3 regions of the Bifidobacterium dentium JCM 1195 genome follow, and region 3 is predicted to be linked to each of the others. Evidence: riboswitches for the same ligand, from Rfam matches in the RefSeq annotation. Region 3 holds a riboswitch; each other region holds the start of a gene.
The links. A riboswitch is a leader RNA that binds a small molecule or an ion and turns the genes downstream of it on or off. The one in region 3 is predicted to bind thiamine pyrophosphate.
Positions count from the first base shown of each region.

Region 1: it holds a riboswitch for thiamine pyrophosphate, as region 3 does, so the genes downstream of both, BBDE_RS07695 (hydroxyethylthiazole kinase) here and BBDE_RS06445 (ECF transporter S component) in region 3, are expected to answer to the same signal.
Region 2: it holds a riboswitch for thiamine pyrophosphate, as region 3 does, so the genes downstream of both, BBDE_RS10195 (TenA family protein) here and BBDE_RS06445 (ECF transporter S component) in region 3, are expected to answer to the same signal.

Region 1 covers NZ_AP012326.1:1,786,689-1,793,919, forward strand. The annotation lists gene dusB (tRNA dihydrouridine synthase DusB) at 1-1,059, opposite strand, end outside; gene BBDE_RS07680 (glycine--tRNA ligase) at 1,069-2,544, opposite strand; gene BBDE_RS07685 (aldo/keto reductase) at 2,777-3,637, opposite strand; gene BBDE_RS07690 (MerR family transcriptional regulator) at 3,781-4,203, shown strand; TPP riboswitch at 4,263-4,375, shown strand; gene BBDE_RS07695 (hydroxyethylthiazole kinase) at 4,367-5,278, shown strand; gene thiC (phosphomethylpyrimidine synthase ThiC) at 5,450-7,231, shown strand, end outside.
Region 2 covers NZ_AP012326.1:2,442,767-2,449,997, forward strand. The annotation lists gene BBDE_RS10190 (GntR family transcriptional regulator) at 1-1,062, shown strand, start outside; gene BBDE_RS10195 (TenA family protein) at 1,281-1,982, opposite strand; TPP riboswitch at 2,044-2,146, opposite strand; gene BBDE_RS10200 (4-hydroxybutyrate dehydrogenase) at 2,366-3,505, opposite strand; gene gabT (4-aminobutyrate--2-oxoglutarate transaminase) at 3,628-4,962, opposite strand; gene BBDE_RS10210 (PucR family transcriptional regulator) at 5,111-6,745, shown strand; gene BBDE_RS10215 (ROK family protein) at 6,779-7,231, opposite strand, start outside.
Region 3 covers NZ_AP012326.1:1,482,638-1,489,868, forward strand. The annotation lists gene BBDE_RS11420 (hypothetical protein) at 1-32, opposite strand, end outside; gene BBDE_RS06425 (hypothetical protein) at 220-825, opposite strand; gene BBDE_RS06430 (LOG family protein) at 1,186-1,725, opposite strand; gene BBDE_RS06435 (energy-coupling factor transporter transmembrane component T family protein) at 1,804-2,628, opposite strand; gene BBDE_RS06440 (ABC transporter ATP-binding protein) at 2,625-4,118, opposite strand; gene BBDE_RS06445 (ECF transporter S component) at 4,223-4,834, opposite strand; TPP riboswitch at 4,862-4,967, opposite strand; gene BBDE_RS06450 (Mrp/NBP35 family ATP-binding protein) at 5,003-6,127, opposite strand; gene ligA (NAD-dependent DNA ligase LigA) at 6,213-7,231, opposite strand, start outside.

The DNA of each region.
Region 1 (7,231 bases), 300 kb from region 3:
TCCAATCTCTCGGCGAACATCCTCAAGGTTTTCACATTCCATGAACGCACGACGCGTGGAACCACCCACCGGGAACCCCTTGAGATACCACGCGACATGTTTTCTCAGATCATGAACGGCCATCCGCTCGTCGCCATCATAGAACTCCGTCAGCAACTGGGCGTGACGCTCGATCACCGTACAAACGTCCCCCAAAGCTGGGTCGATGCGTTCGTCGCTGCCGGCGAATGCATTCTTGATATCCGCGAACAGCCATGGACGCCCCTGACAGCCGCGGCCGATGGCAACTCCCGCACAACCGGTCTCGGACACCATGGCCAATGCATCGTTGGCGCCCCAGACATCACCGTTGCCGAATACCGGAATGTCCAATGCCCCGACCAACTCGCCGATACGGCTCCAATCGGAATGCCCACCATAGTATTCGGCGGTGGTGCGCGCATGCAGGGTCACGGCCTTGCAACCTTCCTCCTGCGCGATATGACCGGCCTCGAGGAACGTCTCGTGCTCATGATCGATGCCGACACGGATCTTGGCCGTCACCGGCACATTCGCCGCATCGCAGACCTTGACCACGCGCTGGATGATCTCACGGAACAGATCCGTCTTCCAAGGCAGTGCCGATCCGCCGCCGCGCCGCGTCACCTTGGGTACGGGGCAACCGAAATTGAGATCGACATGATCGGCCATGTTCTCGTCGATAACGATTTTCGCCGCCTGTTCCACGATCGCCGGATTCACGCCGTAGAGCTGCAGCGAACGGATTTTCTCGCCGGGAGCGAAACGGCACAGCCGCAGTGCCTTGGGATTACGGGCCACCAATGCACGCGCGGTGATCATCTCGGCCACATATAGACCGTCCGGACCGTAGCTTTCGCAAATCACACGGAACGGCCAGTTGGTGACTCCCGCCATCGGCGAAAGCACGACCGGAGTGGCGACATGCACGGGCCCCAGATCGACGGGCCTGATAACGGGAGGAACCGACGGCCGTGCCGCGTCGGTACGCGGATCGAGCACGTCGGATTCCTCGTAGGCTGTCACAATGCTATCGGGCATACGAATGCTTTAGTACAGACCACCGGCTTCGGCGATCTTGACGGACTCGGGCCATGCCTCGCCGCCCATCTCGACCGGCACCTGCGGGTAACGGACGTGCTTCTCGCCGATGCGGGCGGCCACGTAATCAGCCACCTTGTCGAGGGCCACACGCTCCTGCTGCATGGTGTCACGTTCACGAATGGTGACGGCCTGATCGTCGAGGGTGTCGAAGTCGACGGTCACGCATAGCGGGGTGCCGATCTCGTCCTCACGGCGGTAACGACGGCCGATGGCACCGGCCTCGTCGTAGTCGATCATCCAGTCGTGCTGACGCAGGTCATCGGCCAGGTTCTGGGCCACGGACTGCAATTCCGGCTTCTTGCTCAACGGCAGTACGGCGGCCTTGACCGGGGCCAGGCGCGGGTCAAGACGGAGCACGGTGCGCTTGTCGACGCCGCCCTTGGTGTTCGGCGCCTCGTCGACATCGTAGGCGTCCACGAGGAAGGCCATGAGGGAACGGGTCAGGCCGGCGGCCGGCTCGATGACGTACGGCACATACTTCTCACCGGTAGCCTGGTTGAAGTAGCTCAGATCCTCACCGGAATGCTTGGCATGGGCGGACAGATCGAAGTCGGTACGGTTGGCCACGCCTTCGAGCTCGCCCCAATCGGAGCCTTGGAAGCCGAACTTGTATTCGATGTCGACGGTGCGCTTCGAATAGTGGGCCAGCTTCTCCTTCGGATGTTCGTAGTGACGCAGGTTCTCCGGCTTGACGCCAAGGTCGATGTACCACTGGGTGCGGGCATCGATCCAGTACTGGTGCCATTCCTCATCAGTGCCCGGAGCCACGAAGAACTCCATTTCCATCTGCTCGAACTCACGGGTGCGGAAGATGAAATTGCCCGGGGTGATCTCGTTACGGAAGGACTTGCCCATGTTGGCGATGCCGAACGGCGGCTTGGAACGCGAGGAAGTCATCACGTTCTTGAAGTCCACGAAGATGCCCTGCGCGGTTTCCGGACGCAGGTAGTGCAGCGAGTTCTCGTCCTCGACCGGGCCGAGATGGGTGCGCAGCATCATGTTGAAGTCACGCGGTTCGGTCCAGTTGCCGCGGGTGCCGCAGTCCGGGCACACGATGTCCTTCAGGCCATTCTCCGGCAGCTTGTCGCCATGCTTTTCGGCATAGGACTCCTCAAGCTTGTCGGCACGATGGCGCTTGTGGCAGTTGAGGCATTCGATCAGCGGGTCGTTGAACACGGACACGTGGCCGGAAGCCACCCACACGGCCGGCGGGAGGATGATGGACGTGTCGACGCCCACCACGTCACCTCGGGTGACGACCATGGAACGCCACCATTCGCGCTTGATATTGTCCTTCAGCGCGACGCCAAGCGGACCGTAATCCCATGCGGAACGGGTTCCGCCGTAGATTTCACCGGCGGGGAACACAAAGCCGCGACGCTTCGCGAGGGATACGACTTCATCGAGTTTGGATACAGCCACAATGCACCTTCTGGTTTGAACGGTTTGGGGTCTTTTTACAAGCGCACAGCCTACCGGCATGCACTGACAGCAGACGGGGCTGTCTAACTGGAATCCGTACCGCAGAATGATCTCCCCCGACCATACGTCACACGCATGAAACCATATGTTGGCGATGCCTTCAATCATATGGTCAATGGCAAGGATTTCGGTTGACCCGAATGCCTTGTTTTCGCAGCATGCTCACCGCGATTCACTCGCGGCCCGCACGCGCTTTGACGTAGCCGACGAAGCGGTCGACCGCCTCGGGGGTGTCGTGATGGAAGAACAGGCTGGTCTTGGTGTCGAGTCCCGCGATGGTCTTCATTTCGTCGTCGGTGAGACAGAAATCAAAGATGTTTAGATTCTCTTCCATACGCTCCTTATGCGTGGACTTGGGTAGGGCGATGATGTCTCGCTGGGTAAGCCAACGTAGGATCACCTGCGCCACGGATTTGCCGTGCGCTTCGCCAATCTTGGCTAGGGTCGGATTGGAGAACATGTTTTGCATGCCCTCTCCGAACGGCGCCCACGCCTCATGCGCCACACCACGCTTAAGCATGTTCTTATGGGCTTCGATCTGCTGGTTAAGCGGGTTGGTCTCGACCTGGTTGACCATCGGGGCGATTTCATTGAAGGCGACCATATCGGCCAATCGATCCGGATAGAAGTTGCTCACGCCGATGGCACGAATCACACCGTCTTTGTAGAGCTTTTCAAGCGCGCGCCATGCGCCGTAGGTGTCGGAGAACGGCTGGTGCAGCAACACAAGATCAAGATAATCGGTACCGAGCTTCTTCAACGACACGTCAATGGATTCGAGGGTATTCTCATAGCCGTAATTGCTGATCCATACCTTGGTGGTCAGGAACAGATTCTTACGGTCGATACCGGAATCTTTGATGCCTTGACCGACTTCCGCTTCGTTGAAGTACGACTGTGCGGTGTCGATGTGACGATATCCGGTTTCGATGGCTTCACGCACGCAGCGAGGAGCGTCCTCTTTGCCGACCTGGAAGACGCCGTAGCCGATCTTCGGAATCTCAACGCCATTGGCAAGTTTCAGATATTCCATTTGATTCCCTTCCATGAGATCACTATTTGCGACCGACGGCTTGCCGGTCGGTGATGCTCCACATTAGAATCCGGTAGTTACTACCGGTCAAACGGCAACACGCCGGTAGAAACTACCGACAGAAACTACCGACAATGGAAACCATGTACACGATGAAGCAAGCATGCGAACTCACCGGCATGAACTATGAAGCGCTGAAATTCTACTGCAATTCCGAACTCGTTCCCGCGGTTGGGCGAGACGGACGCAATCATCGCATCTTCGACGACCAAGCCATTGCATGGATCATCGGTTTGAACTGTTTGAAACGATGCGGCCTCAGTATCAAGGAGATGCAACACTACACCAAACTTTGCCAAGAAGGCGATTCCACTATTGCGCAACGCAAGGAAATACTCGCGCAGAAGAGGGCCGTCCTCGAACAACGACTTACCGAAATCCAAGGAGACATCGACTATATCGACAAAAAGCAGCAGTACTACGACATCTTGCTTGCAGGAGAAACCCCATCCCCCGGAATCCTTGCCGAACTCAGACGCAGGCCGGACAGCGCCCCACGCCAATAACATAGACGTGACGTCTCAAACACGGCACTGTCAAGGGGCGCGTATAGGTTAAAAGCACTTTGTACATGCAGGGGAGCTTTTCGGCGGATGGTCGAAAGCTGAGAAAGGCGGCAAGCCTGACCCTTTGAACCTGTTGGTTAGGACCAACGTAGGGAGCAGCGTCATGAGTGACAACTCATATATCGATACCTCATATAGCAGTGCCTCTATCGATGCACTATGCGGAGATGCACTACGTGAACGGATCGCGCAAGCCGTCAACGATGTGCGTGAGCAAACGCCGCTGGCGCAGTCGTTTACCAATTTCGTCACCATCAACCTCGTAGCCAATGCCCAGCTTGCGGCGGGCGGCACCGCGGCCATGAGCTTCCTGCCGGATGACATCATCGACACCGCCGAAATCGCAGGATCGAACTACATCAATGTGGGCACGCTCCTGCCGTTCTACAAGGAAGCGCTGCCTCAGATCGCCTACGAGCTGCACAAGAACGGCAAGACTTGGGTGCTTGACCCGGTTGCCGCCGGCATCGGCAAGACGCGCACCGCGATTCTCGAATCCTTCCGCATGTATCCGCCGACCATCGTGCGCGGCAACGCCAGTGAAATCATCGCACTCGACGCGATGTGGGGACTCGCCACGTCCGACTCCGTTACTTCCGGCACCCGTCCGGCAGGCGTGGAGGCCGTCGACGAGGTGGACGCCGCGATCGAGGCCGCCCAGCGCATGGCGCGTCACCTGGCGAAGCACTCGCCTTCAGGCAAGGGTGCCGTCGCCGTATCCGGCGCCGTCGATCTGGTGACCGACGGCGAGCATACCTTCCGACTGCCCGGCGGCAGCGCGATGATGACGAAGATCACCGGCGCCGGCTGCTCGTTGGGCGGCGTGACCGCAACGTATCTGGCGGTCTCCGAACCGCTGGTCGCAGCCATTTCCGCATCGTTGCTCTACAATCGCGCATCCGAAATCGCCGAGCAGGAATCCAATGGACCGGGATCCTTCCAGGTCGCACTGCTCGATGCCCTGTGGAATGTGACCGCCGAGCAGGTGGCCGCTTCCGAAATCATCGAGGACTGACGATTCCACCGCACGTCACGCATGCATCGTTCCTTCGATGCCCGGCCATCATGCATGGCAACGTGCGATGGCAGCAAAATCGTGTACGTACGGCGGCATAGACCGGTAGTTCCGACATCACATCATCACAAGACTTCTGGATTACTTACCACAAACAAGGGGGAACCAACAATGAATGATTATCCATACGCGTCGATGCGCGACTGTTTCGACATGAGCGCGTACTTCGTGGTCGGCCCGCAGGACTGCAAGGGCCGTCCCATCACGGACGTGGTCGATGACGCGTTGCGTGGGGGCGCAACCTTCATCCAGCTGCGTGCCAAGAATACGGACGCCAAGGATCTGACGCTCATGGCACAGGACATCGCGCAGATCATCGAAGACAACGGCAAGTCCGATGCCGTGGCCTTCGTGATCGACGACCGTGTGGATGTGGTCTGGCAGGCCCGTAACAAGGGCATCAAGGTCGACGGCGTGCATATCGGGCAGACCGACATGGAACCGCGTGAAGCCCGCGCGCTGCTTGGCGAGGAAGCCATCGTGGGCCTGTCCGCCGAGACCGAAAGCTTGGTGAGGCTTATCAACGAGCTGCCGAATGGCTGCATCGACTATATCGGCGCCGGACCGCTGCATGTCTCCACCACCAAGCCGGAGGCTTCCGTAGGCGGCAATGACGGTTCCGGGAATACGCTCGACGAGGATCAGATCAACACCATCTGCACGGCGAGCGATTTTCCGGTCGTGGTCGGCGGCGGCGTCACGGCCGATGACATGGAGATGCTGGCCCGTTCGAAGGCGGCCGGCTGGTTCGTGGTGTCGGCGATCGCCGGTGCGGACGATCCGGAGGCGGCCACCCGTGAGATGGTGACCCGTTGGAAGGCCGTACGCGGGGAAACGAAGCATGGCTTCGCGCCGCGAGTGCAGTCGGCGGATACGGCAACGACCACCGATACGCAGATGACGGAGAGCAACAACGGGAAGTTCACGAACGCCAAGGAAGCGAAGGCCTCTTCCAAACTGGCCAAGCAGCAGCGCGTAGACATCGCCGCCCGCGGCTCCAAGCAGCGCGACAAGGCGCATGTCCGCAAAACCACGCCAGTACATTTCGAAAACCGATTCGGCTCCTACGACCTTGAAGTGCCATATACCGAAATCAAGTTGTCCGACACTCCAGGCGTAGGCCCGAACGCGCCGTTCAAGGATTACAACACCGAAGGTCCCAAGTGCGACCCGAAGGAAGGACTGGCGCCGCTACGTCTCGACTGGATCCGCGATCGCGGGGACGTCGAGGAGTACGAGGGCCGTCGGCGCAATCTCGAGGATGACGGCAAACGCGCCATCAAACGCGGCAAGGCATCCAAGGAATGGCGTGGCCGCCAGCATAAGCCGCTTAAGGCGAAGGACCATCCGATCACCCAGATGTGGTATGCGCGTCACGACATCATCACACCGGAGATGCGTTATGTTGCCGAACGCGAGCACTGCGACGTGGAGCTGGTACGTTCCGAACTGGCCGCAGGTCGCGCGGTCATGCCGTGCAACATCAACCATCCCGAGGCCGAGCCGATGATCATCGGCTCGAGATTCCTTACCAAGCTCAACGCCAACATGGGCAATTCCGCAGTGACCTCCTCCATCGACGAGGAGGTGGAGAAACTCACATGGGCCACCAAGTGGGGAGCCGACACCGTGATGGATCTTTCCACCGGCAACGACATCCACACCACCCGCGAATGGATCCTCAGGAACTCCCCCGTGCCGATCGGCACGGTCCCGATGTACCAAGCGCTTGAAAAGGTGGAGGACGACGCCTCCAAACTCAGCTGGGAGCTGTTCCGCGACACCGTGATCGAACAGTGCGAGCAGGGCGTGGACTACATGACCATCCACGCCGGCGTGCTGTTGCGGTTCGTGCCGTTGACCGCCAACCGCATGACGGGCATCGTCTCGCGG
Region 2 (7,231 bases), 960 kb from region 3:
GCAGGAACGGAAAATGACAACTATCTCACGCATGGTCATCATGAAATGCAGCTGCATATCGAAATCGCAGCGGCAACCACATCACCGCACTTGGTGAATTCCCTGATAGACCTGCAAGACAAACTCAAGCATCTGCTCTGGCTCCGTTTTGCAGACAAAGAGCAAATCGACTTTCTGGCAAAGCAATACAAGTACGCGGCACACCTGCTTTCCACCAATCAGGATCAGCTCTTCGAACGGCGCATCACCGACATCATCAAGGTCGGTTTTTCATGGCTGGTCGAACGTAAACTCGCCCTACAGCAGCAGCACGTCGAAAACACGCTATCGCCGACCACTCCCATTGAGGTGTCCCACCAGATTCACGACCTGTTCAACGTCTACGCAAAGACGCTACATGATTGGGAGATGGAGATCACCAGGCAGACCGCGCACTCCATTATCAACAAGCAAGAGTTCGATTCACTCGCCGAACGCCTCACACATCCCGCCTTGGAACAGGATCGCAGAATCATCGGTGCGGGTCTGATTCCCTCCCCGGATTTTCTGCCCGATGCTCCATGGCACTCCTGTTGGTGGACCTCACGTTGGAATCAAACTAATCAGGCAACAATCCGTCCATTGCGCATTTCCGACAATCCCCAGTCGGCATCGTTCTACAATTTCACTGTCCAAGACTGGTGGACCGGCCCGAAGAACACCGACGGACTGCACATCACCGGTCCATATATCGACTACATCTGCTCCAACGAATTCACCCTGACTCTCAGCCGCCCCTTCTATGTGGACCACCACTTCGCAGGCGTGGCCGGTTTGGACCTCAGCGCCGCCACCTTAGAACATGAAGTATGCGAACAGCTGCTTCGGCTCGACCGTCCCGCCGCACTTATCAGTCATGAACAACGTGTGCTGGCTTCCACCAACACATCATTACTATGCGGTGATCTGGTAGCAGATCTCAACAATACACACGCCAAAGCCACCATCGATTGCGGCGCGCTGGCCCCCTCAAACGCGACTACAAGCAAGAAGCAGGAATCCTTGATCATGCTCATGTTCTGAGTAATGTAGCGGAAGGCTAGTTCCGCCGACACCATGACGCTGGCCTTCCATTTTACCTGTGAATCTCGTAGCATCCCAAGAAAATCAGTACATCCGGACTGCTGTGGGGCCACCGGCCCGATGGCCCCACAGCAGTCCGGGTGGATTCCGCGCATATCAGAACACGTTGCATCTCATATACGCTACCCACTGAAACCGATACAGGATGTCCCGCAGAATCAGTCCTGTGGGTAGGAATCGTCGAAGAAGCGGCGTTCCAGATGCACGATGGTGCGGAATACCTCGGCTTCCGGACCGTCGATGGAGCAGTATTCGTTGACCAGCGCGATGAGATCGCCGACCCATTTGCGGAAATGCGCGCCTTCGTGCAGGTCGACCCATCCCTTGTGTGCCGGGACCTGTTGCACGACCCCGGCGTCGACCGTGCGCTTGGCCCATGCGAGATACAGCCATTCCATGCAGCAGATCGCGGTGATCAGTTCCGGCCAGCTCTTATCGGACAACGTATCGAGGTACGCACCGTAATCTCTGTTCGCCTGGGTCTGTTCGGTGTCGTCATACTCCTGCTGGCTGACGTGGTAGGCCTCGAGGAAATGCTGGAAATACGTGGCCTCGTTGTCCGCGAACCATTGCGACTGGGCGGCGAGCATGTCCTTGGTTTCCTGACGCGGAGCCAACTTGATGAGCCGGGCCATCATGCCGTTGTTGTAGAACTTGAAATCCTGAATCAAATATGATTTCAATATCTCTTCCGGCAGGGTGTCATCCAACAGCTCGTTGACGAAACGCGAGTTGATGGCTTCTCGCCAATCCTCGGTATTCAGCATGTACATCCGGTCGGCGACGGAGTCCGACTCCGCGCCCAACCAAGCGTAGTCGCCGCGCGCCGGCTCCAGCGCTTCGGGTACGTGAATGGTCATGATTTTCCTTTCCTTAGTGATGCCGCCGACGGATGCACCGCCTACGACATGCATAAAGGCACGGGAAACAAGAGAGACGTCCGTGCGCCGGCATTACCCGGTATACGTTCAAACGGTCGAAGCGGATGCTTCCTCTCAGCCTTGCGGCCCCCGTGTCTGTGCCCGATAATACACGGGCATATGCGCCCTTATGCCGGAATTTCACATACCGGCCAGCAGAATCCCATTGCGATCATGTGAACGGGAATGATCAACCTTACGTTGAAAACCGAAGTGGTGCCATCCCCGGTACCCCCAGTAGGGAGCCCAAGAAAACGGCACCACCTCGAAATCAATCCGCCTCTGTACACGCTACGGACGTATCACGCCGCAACCCAAGAAAATCAGTACAGCTCCTTGAAGATCTTGAGCACGCGATCGTAATCGAGCGGCACGAAGCAGTTCTTCATGAGTCGCTCCTGCGTCTTGATCACGCGATCGGCGAATTCCGGCAGATCCTGTTCGGTCACACCGTACTCATGCAGCGCCTTCTTCGGCAACAGCTTGTTGATAAGCGTCTCCAGCGCATCATACACATCGGCCACGTCACAGCAGAGAATGTCGGCGATGAACTGGTTCATCTTAAGGATCTCGCCTTCCGGCTTGATCTCCATATAGTTGCGTAGCACGCCGGTGAACATGGCGTAGTTGGATTCGCCGTGGGGCACATGATATTTTCCGCCCAGCTGATAGCTCAGCGCATGCACGGCAGCGCACCCGCCGGTATCGAAGCTGATGCCCGCATAGTCGGAGGCGATCAGGAAGTCGCGCATCAGTTCGTTGCGCTTGGCGCGGCGCTCCGGCGAACCGGCGGGACCGGCTTCGGCAACGGCCTTATAGCCGGAGATGATCATCTTCATGGCCTCATAGCCGAACATGCGCGTGTATGGCGTGGAGTTCGGCGAAAGCGTGGATTCCACGGAGTGCACGAGCGCGTCGAGCGAGCTGGTGGCGAACACGTGATCGGGCAGTCCGTAGAGCAGCTCCGGCACGAGCACGGCATCGTCGGCGAACATCTCAGGGCCTGCGATTCCGGCCTTGCAACCTAGGCGCGTACGATTGATGGCCGCGATTTCGGTGACCTCCGAACCGGTGCCGCAAGTGGTCGGCACGAGCACGAAGCGTACGGAGCGCTTGAAGTCGGGCAGATGGTCGATTACGTCGTCGATGGAGGCACCACCGGCCACCGCCACGACCTTCGACATGTCCATGACGGCACCGCCGCCGACTGCCACGATGCGGTCATAGTCGAATTTGCCCGCATCCGCGATGAATTCGTCGATCATCACATCGGTCGGCTCCTGCGCGCCGTACTTGTCGACAAGAATCACGTTCGCACCGTTTGCATACGGTTCCAGGAACTGCTTGTAGATCACTTCGATGCTGACCAGCAGGTCCTTCGGTCCGAGTTCGAACGATGCGAAGAATTCCTTGACCGTATCGTAGGTGTAGATGTTGTCGGGTCCGACCGTCAACAGTTTCATGATGCGTCCTTTCCAAAACGTTGGCTGCAACCGCGCCCATTCCGGCGATTGCAGCCAACTCTATGCCTGTTTGCTTGAGGGTTCGTTATCGGCGATTTCGCTCGCCCGCAACGATTGCGTACTTACTTGGCGCTTTCCTCGACGATGATCTCCTTGAGTACCGCCAGCGCTTCGTTCAGCTCGTCATCGGTGATGACCAGCGGCGGCAGCAAGCGGATTACGTTGCCGTTGATGCCGCAGGTCAGCATGATCAGACCTTCTTGGATGGTGCGCTTGGCGATGCGGCCGACCAGCTCCTTATTCGGCTCCATGGTGCCCGGCTTGACGAATTCGACACCGATCATGGCGCCGCGGCCGCGTACTTCGGCCACCGCCGGCACTTCGTCGACCAGCGGACCGAGTACGGATTCGACGACCTCACCGATATGTGCGGCCTTTGCCGGCAGATCCTGCTCCTCCATAATGCCGATTGCCGCAAGAGAAGCGGCGCAGGAAACCGGGTTACCGCCGTAGGTGCCGCCGATGCCGCCGGGCTGCACGGCGTCCATGATCTCGGCGCGACCGGTCACGGCCGCAATCGGCATGCCGCCGCCGAGTGCCTTGGCAGTGGTGATCAGGTCAGGAACGACGCCGTCGTACTCGCAGGCGAACCATTTGCCAGAGCGGCAGAAGCCTGCCTGAATCTCGTCGGAGATGTACAGCACGTCATGCGCGTGAGCCCATTCGGCCAATCCAGACAGGAAGCCTTCGGCCGGCACGATGAAGCCGCCTTCGCCCTGAATCGGTTCGGCGATCACGGCGGCCACGTTGGCGGAGCCGACCAGCAGCTCGATCTTGGCGGCGGCGGCCTTCGCGGCGGCCGCACCGTCCGCACCGAAGTCGTCGCGCAACGGATAGGAGAACGGTACGCGGAAGACGTCGGGGGCGAACGCACCGAAGCCCTGCTTGTACGGCATGGACTTGGTGGTCATGGCCATGGTCAGGTTGGTGCGGCCGTGGAACGCATTCTCCATCACTACGATGGCGGAGCGGCCGGTGTACTTGCGGGCGATCTTGATGGCGTTCTCAACGGCTTCGGCGCCGGAGTTGACCAGTACGCTCTTCTTGGCAAAGTCGCCCGGAGTGTGTTCGTCGAGCTTCTTGCACACCTCGATGTAGTTGGCGTACGGGGTGGTGGCGAAGTTGGTGTGGGTGAGCTTAGCCACTTCCTCCTGCACGGCCGCGACGACTTCCGGCGCGCAGTTGCCGACACCGGTCACGGCGATGCCAGAGGCAAGGTCGATGAAGCGGTTGCCGTCCACGTCGGTGATGGTGGAGCCGCTTGCGGTCTCGGCGAACACCGGCATGCCCTGGCCGACGCCGGCGCTGACATAGCGGGTATGTTCGGCCTTGAGGGCTTCGGACTTCGGGCCCGGAATGGCGGTGACGATCTTGCGTGCTACCTGTGGGACTGACATGATGGCTTCCTTTCGATCCGTTCCTCATCACTGTTGGTTGTCACGTTAGAAAGTTTGCCCATAATTTGTTATAGACGAGTTGTCGAAAATATCGTCAAAATATAGACGAATCCGTTATGATTCGCTGTCGGCCGGCTAATCTGAAGCCATGGCGATTACCGTACGCAATCTGCTTGAGCAACGCTCCCTCAACTTACGACTGGCTGTGGAAGGTTCCGGCGCGACGCTGGACTCCCCCATCTCATGGGTGCAGGTATCCGAATCAGCCGACCCAACCACATATCTGGAGGGCGGCGAGCTGTTACTGACCACTGGTCTGGTAATGCCGGACGGCACGCCCGACGCGGCTCATCGAGAATATGCCTCCCGTCTTGCGGAGATTGGCGCACGTGGAGTCGGATTCGGTTTGGGCATCCAGCATGAACATGTGCCGCAATGGCTCATCTATCAATGCGAAGCGGTCGGCCTGCCCTTGTTTACAGTGCCATTGGCGACACCGTTCATCGCCATCTCCAAAACTATCGCGCGCGGCATCTCCGATGATACGCATCGCAACGTGGAACGAATGTACCGCAATCAGCAACGGCTGCTCCGTAGCGTGCATTCGCTCGATCCGGTGAGCACGATCATCTCGCGTCTGGCCGAACTGATCGGCGGCTGGACCGCACTGCTCAATCCGGCGGGCGGCATCATTGAATCTTCCCATCACACGCTGCCGGTCGACATGGACTCCTTAAGCGACGTGCTCGCGTTCAGCGTACTCGGCGAGGCGAAGTTCACGGTGGCGAAAGGCTACGACATTGCGATTTTTCATGTGGCCTCTCCCAACCGACAGACACTGGGCTATCTGGTCGCGGGTCGTAAAGGCGAGCGCGGCGCCATCGACCATCCGTTGGTGGCGGAAGCCGCTTCACTGTTGTCTTTGGCCGTGAACAGCGAAGCGGCATCCAATCGTGCGCTCACGCACCTGCGCTCCAGCATGACCAGGCTGTGCCTGGAAGGCGAATCGCAATCGGTGCGTCGTTTCGCGGACGACGTATGGAACGGGCTGCCGGTGCAACCGTTGGCCGTATTGCGCATTATCGGACAGCAGGATGCGTTGGAGGATGCCGGCCGGCTGTTCGAGCCGTTCCGACGTACGGTGGCGAAGAACGACAATCGTGTGGTGTTCGGCATTGTGGACGGCGATATGTGGGCGATCGTGTCGCAATCGAATGCGGCGATGTGGACGCAGCAGCTGACCCGCACGGGTCGACTGACCGTGAGCCAATCCTCAGGTGCGACCTGGATCGATATGCCCCGTGCGCGACATGAGGCATATCAGGCGGGCGCGGAGGCACTGACCAGCGGCAAGGCGCTGGTACAGTACGGCGACGGCGAGGGCGGTGCGACGCTGGAAGGCGTGGTGGAGCCGTCGCTGATGCGTGCGTTCGCGGATCTCAAACTCGCGCCGATTGCGAATCTCACGTTCGACCTATCAACCGGACCGCACACCAAGGCGGGAACGGCACGAACGACGGAAGCCGCACCAGCAACGGAATCGTCAAGCGACGAAACGGATTCAGGCACGCAGGTACGTGCCATCGACGTACTGTGGGCATGGCTGCAAAGCCGCGGCAGGACCGAAGAGGCCGCGCGGATGGCCGGCATGCATCGGCATACGCTGACCAAATATCTGGGAGTCATCGGCAAGGAGCTGGGTGCCGATCTGAACGATCCGGGCACTACCGCGGAACTGTGGTACGCATGCCGGTTCTCACGGTTTGGCGGCACGCTGAAGTGACATTCGGAGCACAACGGCGTTGCACGGCGGCAATCAGCGAATCGGCACTTTCTCCAAGCCATCGACTTCGGTTTCGAAGGCGTAGTAGGCTCCGATCAGGCCGGCGTTGTTGGTGTGGCGGCAACGCTTCACGGACGTGCGGAACGAATCCCATGCTGGAATCTTGTCAAGTGCCGCATTGACCAACGGCAACAGCTGCTGCTCACGGCAGACGCCTCCGCCCAACAGCACGCATTCGGGATCGGCGACCGCGGTAATGTTGAACACGGCAATGGCAAGATAGTCGATCCATTGATCCACGATTTTGCGCACATGCGGGTCATCCAGCTTGTGGAACAACGTCGCCGGCACGATGGACCCGGAAGGCACGTCCAATTCCTCCGCATAGCTTTCGGCCAGCACGATGGTGGACAGATAGTTTTGCAGGGTCTGAAACCCTCCGTTTTCATAATTCGGAATCATCATACCGAGCTCGCCGGCGCGCCA
Region 3 (7,231 bases):
GTGATGGTTTCCAACCGTTTCTCCATCGTCATTCTCCCCCTCTTACGTTGATGCTTCGTGCGTCGAGCGCCTTCACCAACGCCTCGTCGTGAGTGACCATGATCACCGCGGAACCCTCGTCGCGCGCCATGACGATCAGTTTCACCATCTGGATTCGTACCGATCAGTTCCGGATTCGGGAGGCACCGACACACGCCAAGCATAACGAGCAGTGCGCCGTCACAAATCCTCAAGGTCGTCCGGAATCGGACTGTCGTCAAGATTGATGGTGAAGAGACGGTATTTGCCGGCATACAGACCGGCCTCGTACTCGGTGGTGAAGCCCATTTTGCGGAACAATTCGACTGTTCGTTCGTCGCGATAGTCGGAATACGCCGTCACCAACGGACTACGCTTGTTCCGCAAGGCGTTACTCTTGATACATATCAGCGCATCACGCAATGCGAAAAACCCCATTCGGATTCCCCTGCAGTCCACCGAGCGGGCGAGTGCCGAGATATGGTAGTGTCCCCTGTCATTGAACCACGTACCGCCATCCACGAGACGAATCCAACAAACGGACGTCACCTCATCCGTTTTCCAATCCACCATGCGCATGGAAAGCCGCACTCGGTCCTTCTCGCCGCTCACCGTATAAGGAAGCGCCGAGATCATGCATTCGACCTCGTACTCCCATGGTTGAAGGAACCGATCGCCGACCTTGATGGCCGTCGCCATTGCCCCTGACCCTCTTTCCACCGGAATGGCGCATCGCATGGGGGCGATGTCATCCCAATGATCTAGGCTCAGGTCAACCCATCGTAATTCGCGTGCGACGTTCAGCATCAAGACGTTCCATATAGCAGCGGAGAGCCATGCATGACATACGCTCGTCTCGTTCCACCCAGCGACGGTACTCCTTCCGTATTATTCTCAGCTCCTCCTCAGTGGGTCTTCCCCGCATGTCGGATTATCCTTTCTTACGGTTTCGTATACCTACAGCCTAGGCCATTCGTCATACAAAACAGGATTCTGCGCAAAACATTTTACAGCCATATCCCAATATTAGAAGTAATTCTTCCCGTAAGAATCGGTTTAAATCGTGCTTTCTGCATTTCTCCGTGATTAGCAAAACAGCCGCCCCACCTAATGGCGGGACGGCTGCATGTCATGCGCCGCGGCATTCCTCATGCCATCGGCATCGACTTATGGACGCTCCTCGATGATGCGCCGGATTTCCTTGAGATCATCGGCGAAATAGATGCCGCGCTGACGTTCGGGAGTGGAGAATCCTGCAGTGATCATGCGATCGAGCAACGACCTCATATCGTCATAGAAACCATTGAGATTGTAGAAGATGCAAGGTTGGGTCAGTTGGTTGAGGCAGATCTTCGAAACGACCTCGCTAACCTCCTCAAGCGTACCGGTGCCGCCGGGAAAGGCGATGAACACGTCGCCAAGTTCGATCATCTTGGTGCGACGTTCCGTGATATTCGATACGACATGCAATTCGGTGAGACCGTTATGTTCAACGCCTCGGTCCACGAACATCTGCGCCTCGATGCCGGTCACTTCGCCACCGGTCGCCATGACCGTATCGGCGAGCACACCCATCAGCCCCTCATCGGAACCGCCGTAAACCAGCCTGTTGCCGCTTTCGGATATCCACGTCGCCAGTTCCACGACGGCTTCCTTGAACGCAGGGTCATTGCCTTCGTGTGCCCCCAGGTACACCGTAATGTTCATGCATGTCTCGCTTTCCGTCCGCCGACCAGTCTACAAGAAGGGGTGTCTTCCATGCGGGCCGACCAAACCGTTTCGGCATCAATTACGGAAGGACCAATGCCAGTATCCGGTACGGTATGCGAGCAGCAACGCCGCGGCCGGTATTGCCATGCAGATCAGATAGAACAGCCAGTCGACCCCATGCAAGCGCGACGTACGCGCCTGACTGCGCGGAACGTCGCCGCCGAATCCACGTGCCTCCATGGCGGTGGCAAGCTTGGTTCCGCGACGAATCGACACGACCAGCAGGCTAAAGGCCTGCAGGAACACGCGTCTGATGGCGCTTCCGTCGCCCAGACCTCGCGAACGGCGGGACAGGCCCAACGCACGCCAGTCATCCTGCAACAATGTAACCATGCGCATGCCGGCCAGACCGCCGTACACGAATCTCGACGGCAAATGCAGAATCTGCACCAGACCATCCGCCAGATCGGTCGGATCGAGCCCAAGCGCGAAAATCACGCCGGGCACCGCGATGGCGGCGACACGCAGGAACGTCGCAGCACCCGCATACAACGAGCCTTCCGACACCGCCATAAGACCGAATGTGAACAGCGTCGCCCCGGAAGCGGTGCCATACAAGGTCACGGAAACGAAACTTCCTACCGCGGCAATCCATACCATCCAGGTTTTCCGCAGTACCGTCAATGGATTCACGCCACCGATCCACAGCAGCATGAGGTCGATCAGCAGTGCCGCAGAGGCGGAGACGACGTCCAATGATAGGAACATCGGCACGCATAGCAGAATAGCTCCGATGAAACGACTGACCGGATTCAGTTTCGCAATGAACCATGACGGCGACGTCGCCCGCGGCTCATCATGACGTTCCTCATGGGCCACAACGCCAATGGTTTCCATCATCGTCCCTCCTCACTTACCACGATGCGGCGCGCATCCAACGCTTTGACCAAGGGCTCGTCATGCGTGACCATGATGACCGCGGAACCCGCGTCACGCGCACCGGCGATAAGACGTACCATTTCCATCCATGTGGTGAAATCCTGTCCGAACGTCGGTTCGTCCATGATGATCACCTTCGGCGCCGCCGCCAGCATGGACGCCACCGAAAGCCGCCTCTTCTCACCCCCCGACAACGTGAACGGATTGGCCGGTGCGAACCGTTTGAGATTCATGCGTTCCAGCATCTCGTCGGCGATGGCATAGGCCTCCTCATCAGATTTGCCCATGGATTTCGGCCCGATCGCCACTTCATCCCGTACGCTGGATGCCACGAACTGATGCTCCGGCTCCTGGAACACCATGCCAATACGCCCAAGCAGATCGCGGCTTTTCCATGTGAACGGATCATTCTCACGATGCGCGGGCATCATGGAATCAGCCACGCGCACATGGCCGGCAATCGGCTTGAGCAGACCGGCCAAGGTCAGGGCCAAGGTGGACTTGCCCACGCCGTTCCTGCCGGTAAGCGCGGTGACCTCCCCCGCATGGAAACGCACATCGATGTGCTTTCCCAAAGGAAAGCTGCGACCGAAACTCAAATCATCGGTATACAGCACCACATCGCGATCATGTCCGGTTTGAGTCGGGGCATAGCTTGCGATGTCACGTCCCGGCACCCACGCCCCGCCTTCGGCGAGGACATCGCCCATGGCGTTGAACACCTCTTCAGGCGAGCCATCCGCAATGACGCCGCCTTCATACGAATCATCGTTCGGTCTGCCCAGTACGATCACACGGTCCACAAGGTCAAGCCACACATCGATATGGTGCTCCACCACCACCATCGTCTCATGGCCGCGCTCAAGCACTTGCCTGACCGCGTCATGCACCTCCTGCACGCCTTCCGGATCCAGGTTCGCAGTTGGTTCGTCGAGCAACAGCAGTCCGGGATGCATGGCAAGCACGCCCGCCAATGCCAACCGCTGACGCTGGCCGCCGGACAGCCGACGTGTGGAATGATCCGTACGCATGTAGTCTAGGCCCACGATATCAAGGGCCGCACGCACCCGCTTCCAGATGGCGTCTCGTCCGAGGCCGAGATTCTCGCAGCCGAAAGCGGTATTGTCACCTGCACGTTCAAGAATCGTCTGGGCGTCCGGATCCTGCATCACCAGGCCGCTCCTGCCGCGTGCCGTACGTGAATCGATGCCGTCGATCAGCAGGCTGCCTTCCTGTTCGCCCTCATCATCGCCGCCGAGCACGCCGGCCAATCCAGCCATCAACGTACTTTTGCCAGCACCGGATGCGCCAAGCAGCAGTACGCGCTCCCCCGGCTTGATTTCAAAATCGACATGTCGCAACGCGAAATCCTTACGCGAAGCATGTCTCCATCCCCAGTCAACCGCCTTCACACCGGCTGCGACCACGGTTCCGACTTCATCCGTCGTCATCTATAGGTTCTCCAATCCGCGGTATCCCCGACCATATGAAGAGGGTTTGCGGCGTACGCGGCATGTACGTCGCAAACCCTCGCCCGCCTTGAGCGCGACGGCGCTCAGACCAGTTCCTGCATACGTCCGGATTCGAAGCGGTCAAGCACGCCGGTCTTCGCCAAAGCGAACTGCACCACCCACATGAAGGCACCTCCCATCACCGCGCCGGAAATCACGCAGCAGATGGTGAACGTGCTACCCTGCAACACGGTCCAGCCGGAATGGGTGAGCCAATCATAGCCGCCGTTGAACAGGCCTGTCAGCGCGCCGGCCAGGGTGACGGAGGCAATGTTCCACTTCTTGTAGGCGAACACGGCGAAGCCGATTTCCGCACCGAGACCTTGGAACATGCCTATGATCAGGGAGCCTCCGATGCCGAACGGATTACCCATGAGCGCCTCGATGAGCGCTGCCACGGTCTCCGCGAAGAACGCGGCGCCAGGCTTGCGCACGATGATGGCCGCCAGAGGACCTGCGAACAGCCACATGAAGTTGAACAGACCGCCCAAGCCAGGTGTCAGACTGTCGAAAGCGCCGATCGGAACAGCGTAGATGATATCCCAAGCCCAGAAGATCACGCCGGACGCGACGGCGATGATGGCCGCCACGACGATATCGACCACGCGCCACTTGTTGGAGTGCTTCTTTACTGCGGAAGACTGAATGCCAGTCATGAATTGTGCCTTTCTATTCCATCAAGGCACGGGAAAAGAGAGACGTCCGTGCGCCGGCATTACCCGGTATACGTTCATACGGTCGAAGCGCGTTCGCTTCCTCTCAGCCTTAACGGCCCCCGTGTCTGTGACAGATACTACACAAGGCACACGATTTTCGCCACCGCCTTACCGTAGCGGGACACGCATCAGCGATTCCGCGAGTTGCCTGAAGGTCGCGCCGAGACCGTCGGTACGCAATGCGCCTTCTTCGGTCAGCACCGCAGGACGTCCCGCCTCGCCGGTCTCGCGCAGTTCAGGTTCCAGCGGCAACTGTGCGAGCAATGGCACCTCGTATCCCAGATTCTGGGATAGCTGGAGGGAGACACGTTCGCCTCCACCTTCTCCGAAGATCTTCAGCCGTTCGCCCTTATGCTCGAAATAGCTCATGTTTTCGACCACGCCCCGCACCTTCATCGGCACCTGCAGCGCCACCAGACCGGAGCGAACCGCAATGTCGGAGGCGGATGGCTGCGGAGTGGTGACTACCACGAGTTCGGCGTTCGGCAGGGCTTGCGCCACGGAAATCGCCATGTCTCCGGTGCCTGGCGCCAAGTCGAGCAGCAGCACGTCGGGCTCCCCCCACCACACGTCCGACAGGAATTGTTCCAGTGAACGCTGCAAGCGTGGGCCACGCCAGAGAATCGCACGGTCGGCTCCGGCGAACATGCCGATGGAGATCATCTTCACGCCCCAGGCGGTCACCGGCATAAGCATGCCGTTGAGGTTGGTGGGTTGCGTGTGCACGCCGAACAATCGCGGCAGCGAGAAGCCGTAGATGTCGGCGTCGATGGCCGCGGTGTCGTAGCCCAATGCGGCAAAGGTCGCGGCAAGGTTGGCGGTGACCGACGATTTGCCGACGCCTCCTTTGCCCGATGCGATAGCGAAGATACGGGTCTTGATGCCTGGCTTGTTGAACGGGTTCTGTTTGCGTTCCGCCTTGAGACCAGCCACCAGTTGGGTGAGCTTGTCATGGCTCATGGAACCGACCTCGATATGAGGCTGCAACGTGGCATCCGGATATGAGGCCACTGCACCATTGATCTGATTCGTGATGGTCTGCGAAAGCGGACAACCTTCCACGGTGAGTTCGACGGCGACGGTCACGTCGTATGTGTTGTCCTCCCCTGTGACCGGCGTCGCGTCGATGGAAGCGATCATGCCCAAGTCGGTTACGGAACGACCCAATTCCGGGTCGATCACCTTGCTGAGACGTTCGTAGATTTGCGCTTCGATCATGCGCTCGTCTGTCATGGTTCCTCCTTGTTGCCGCGTACCAGCCTAGCGGTCATGCATGCGGCATGCCAGAGCCTCGTAGGTTTTGCTCACGAGAACTGCATCACACCGTACCGCTGCTCAGCAGTTGTTTGAACTGGTCCTCATTGAGCATGGGAATGCCCAATTCCTCGGCTTTTGCGGCTTTGGATCCGGCGTTCTCTCCGACCACCACCCAGTCGGTTTTCCTGCTGACCGAGCCGGCCGCCTTTCCGCCATGGGAGATAATGGCTTCTTTGGCGGAGTCGCGGGAGAAATCGACCAATGACCCGGTGACCACCACCGTTTTGCCTGCCAAGGTCTGCGGCAGATCGTTGGTTTCGGCCACCACACCCACGCCGGCGGTCTTCCATGCATCCAACACCGTGCCACGCCAGTTGCCCGGTTCGTGTGCGGCAGTGAACCATGTGACCACGGATTCGGCGATTTCCGGTCCGATACCGTCGATTGCCGAAAGTTCCTCGACGCTCGCATGTTCGATTGCGTCGAGCGAGCCAAAGGCCGTGGCGATGGTGCGCGCGGTCGGCGGACCGAGGCGGCGGATCGACAGCGCCACGAGCACACGCCATAAATCCACGTGCCTCGCCTTTTCCATTTCGTCGAGCATCTTGCGCGTATTCTCAGCAGGGCGAACGTACACCGGCTGCACGCTGGTCACGCCGGTGCGCGACACCTTGGTATCCTCACGGATCACTACGGCGTCGGCCGGCACATTGTACTCTGGGTATTCCGAAACGGCGGCGCCGTTCACCTCCAGTTCGGCAAGTTTCTTGGCGGAGAGTTTCCTGGCCGAGGTCGGAGCGGTCCAGAATGCAGGCACCTGATGCCACAGTCCGGATCCTCCCACACGCTTGCGCGTCTTCTTGGTCTTGCCTGTATTGACGTCGACGGTTTCATGGATTTCGATGATCGGTGCCTCGCGCCATACGCGCACATCCTTCAGATCGGCGGCGGTCAGTGAGAACAGGCCCGCCTCGCTGGAGAGCACCGGCGTCTGCGCATCCGGCAACCGCAGTCCGGCAACCGGCTCGTAGGGTTCGGGCTCTTCGCCGGGTTGGACGAGTATTTCAGTGATCTCCGGCG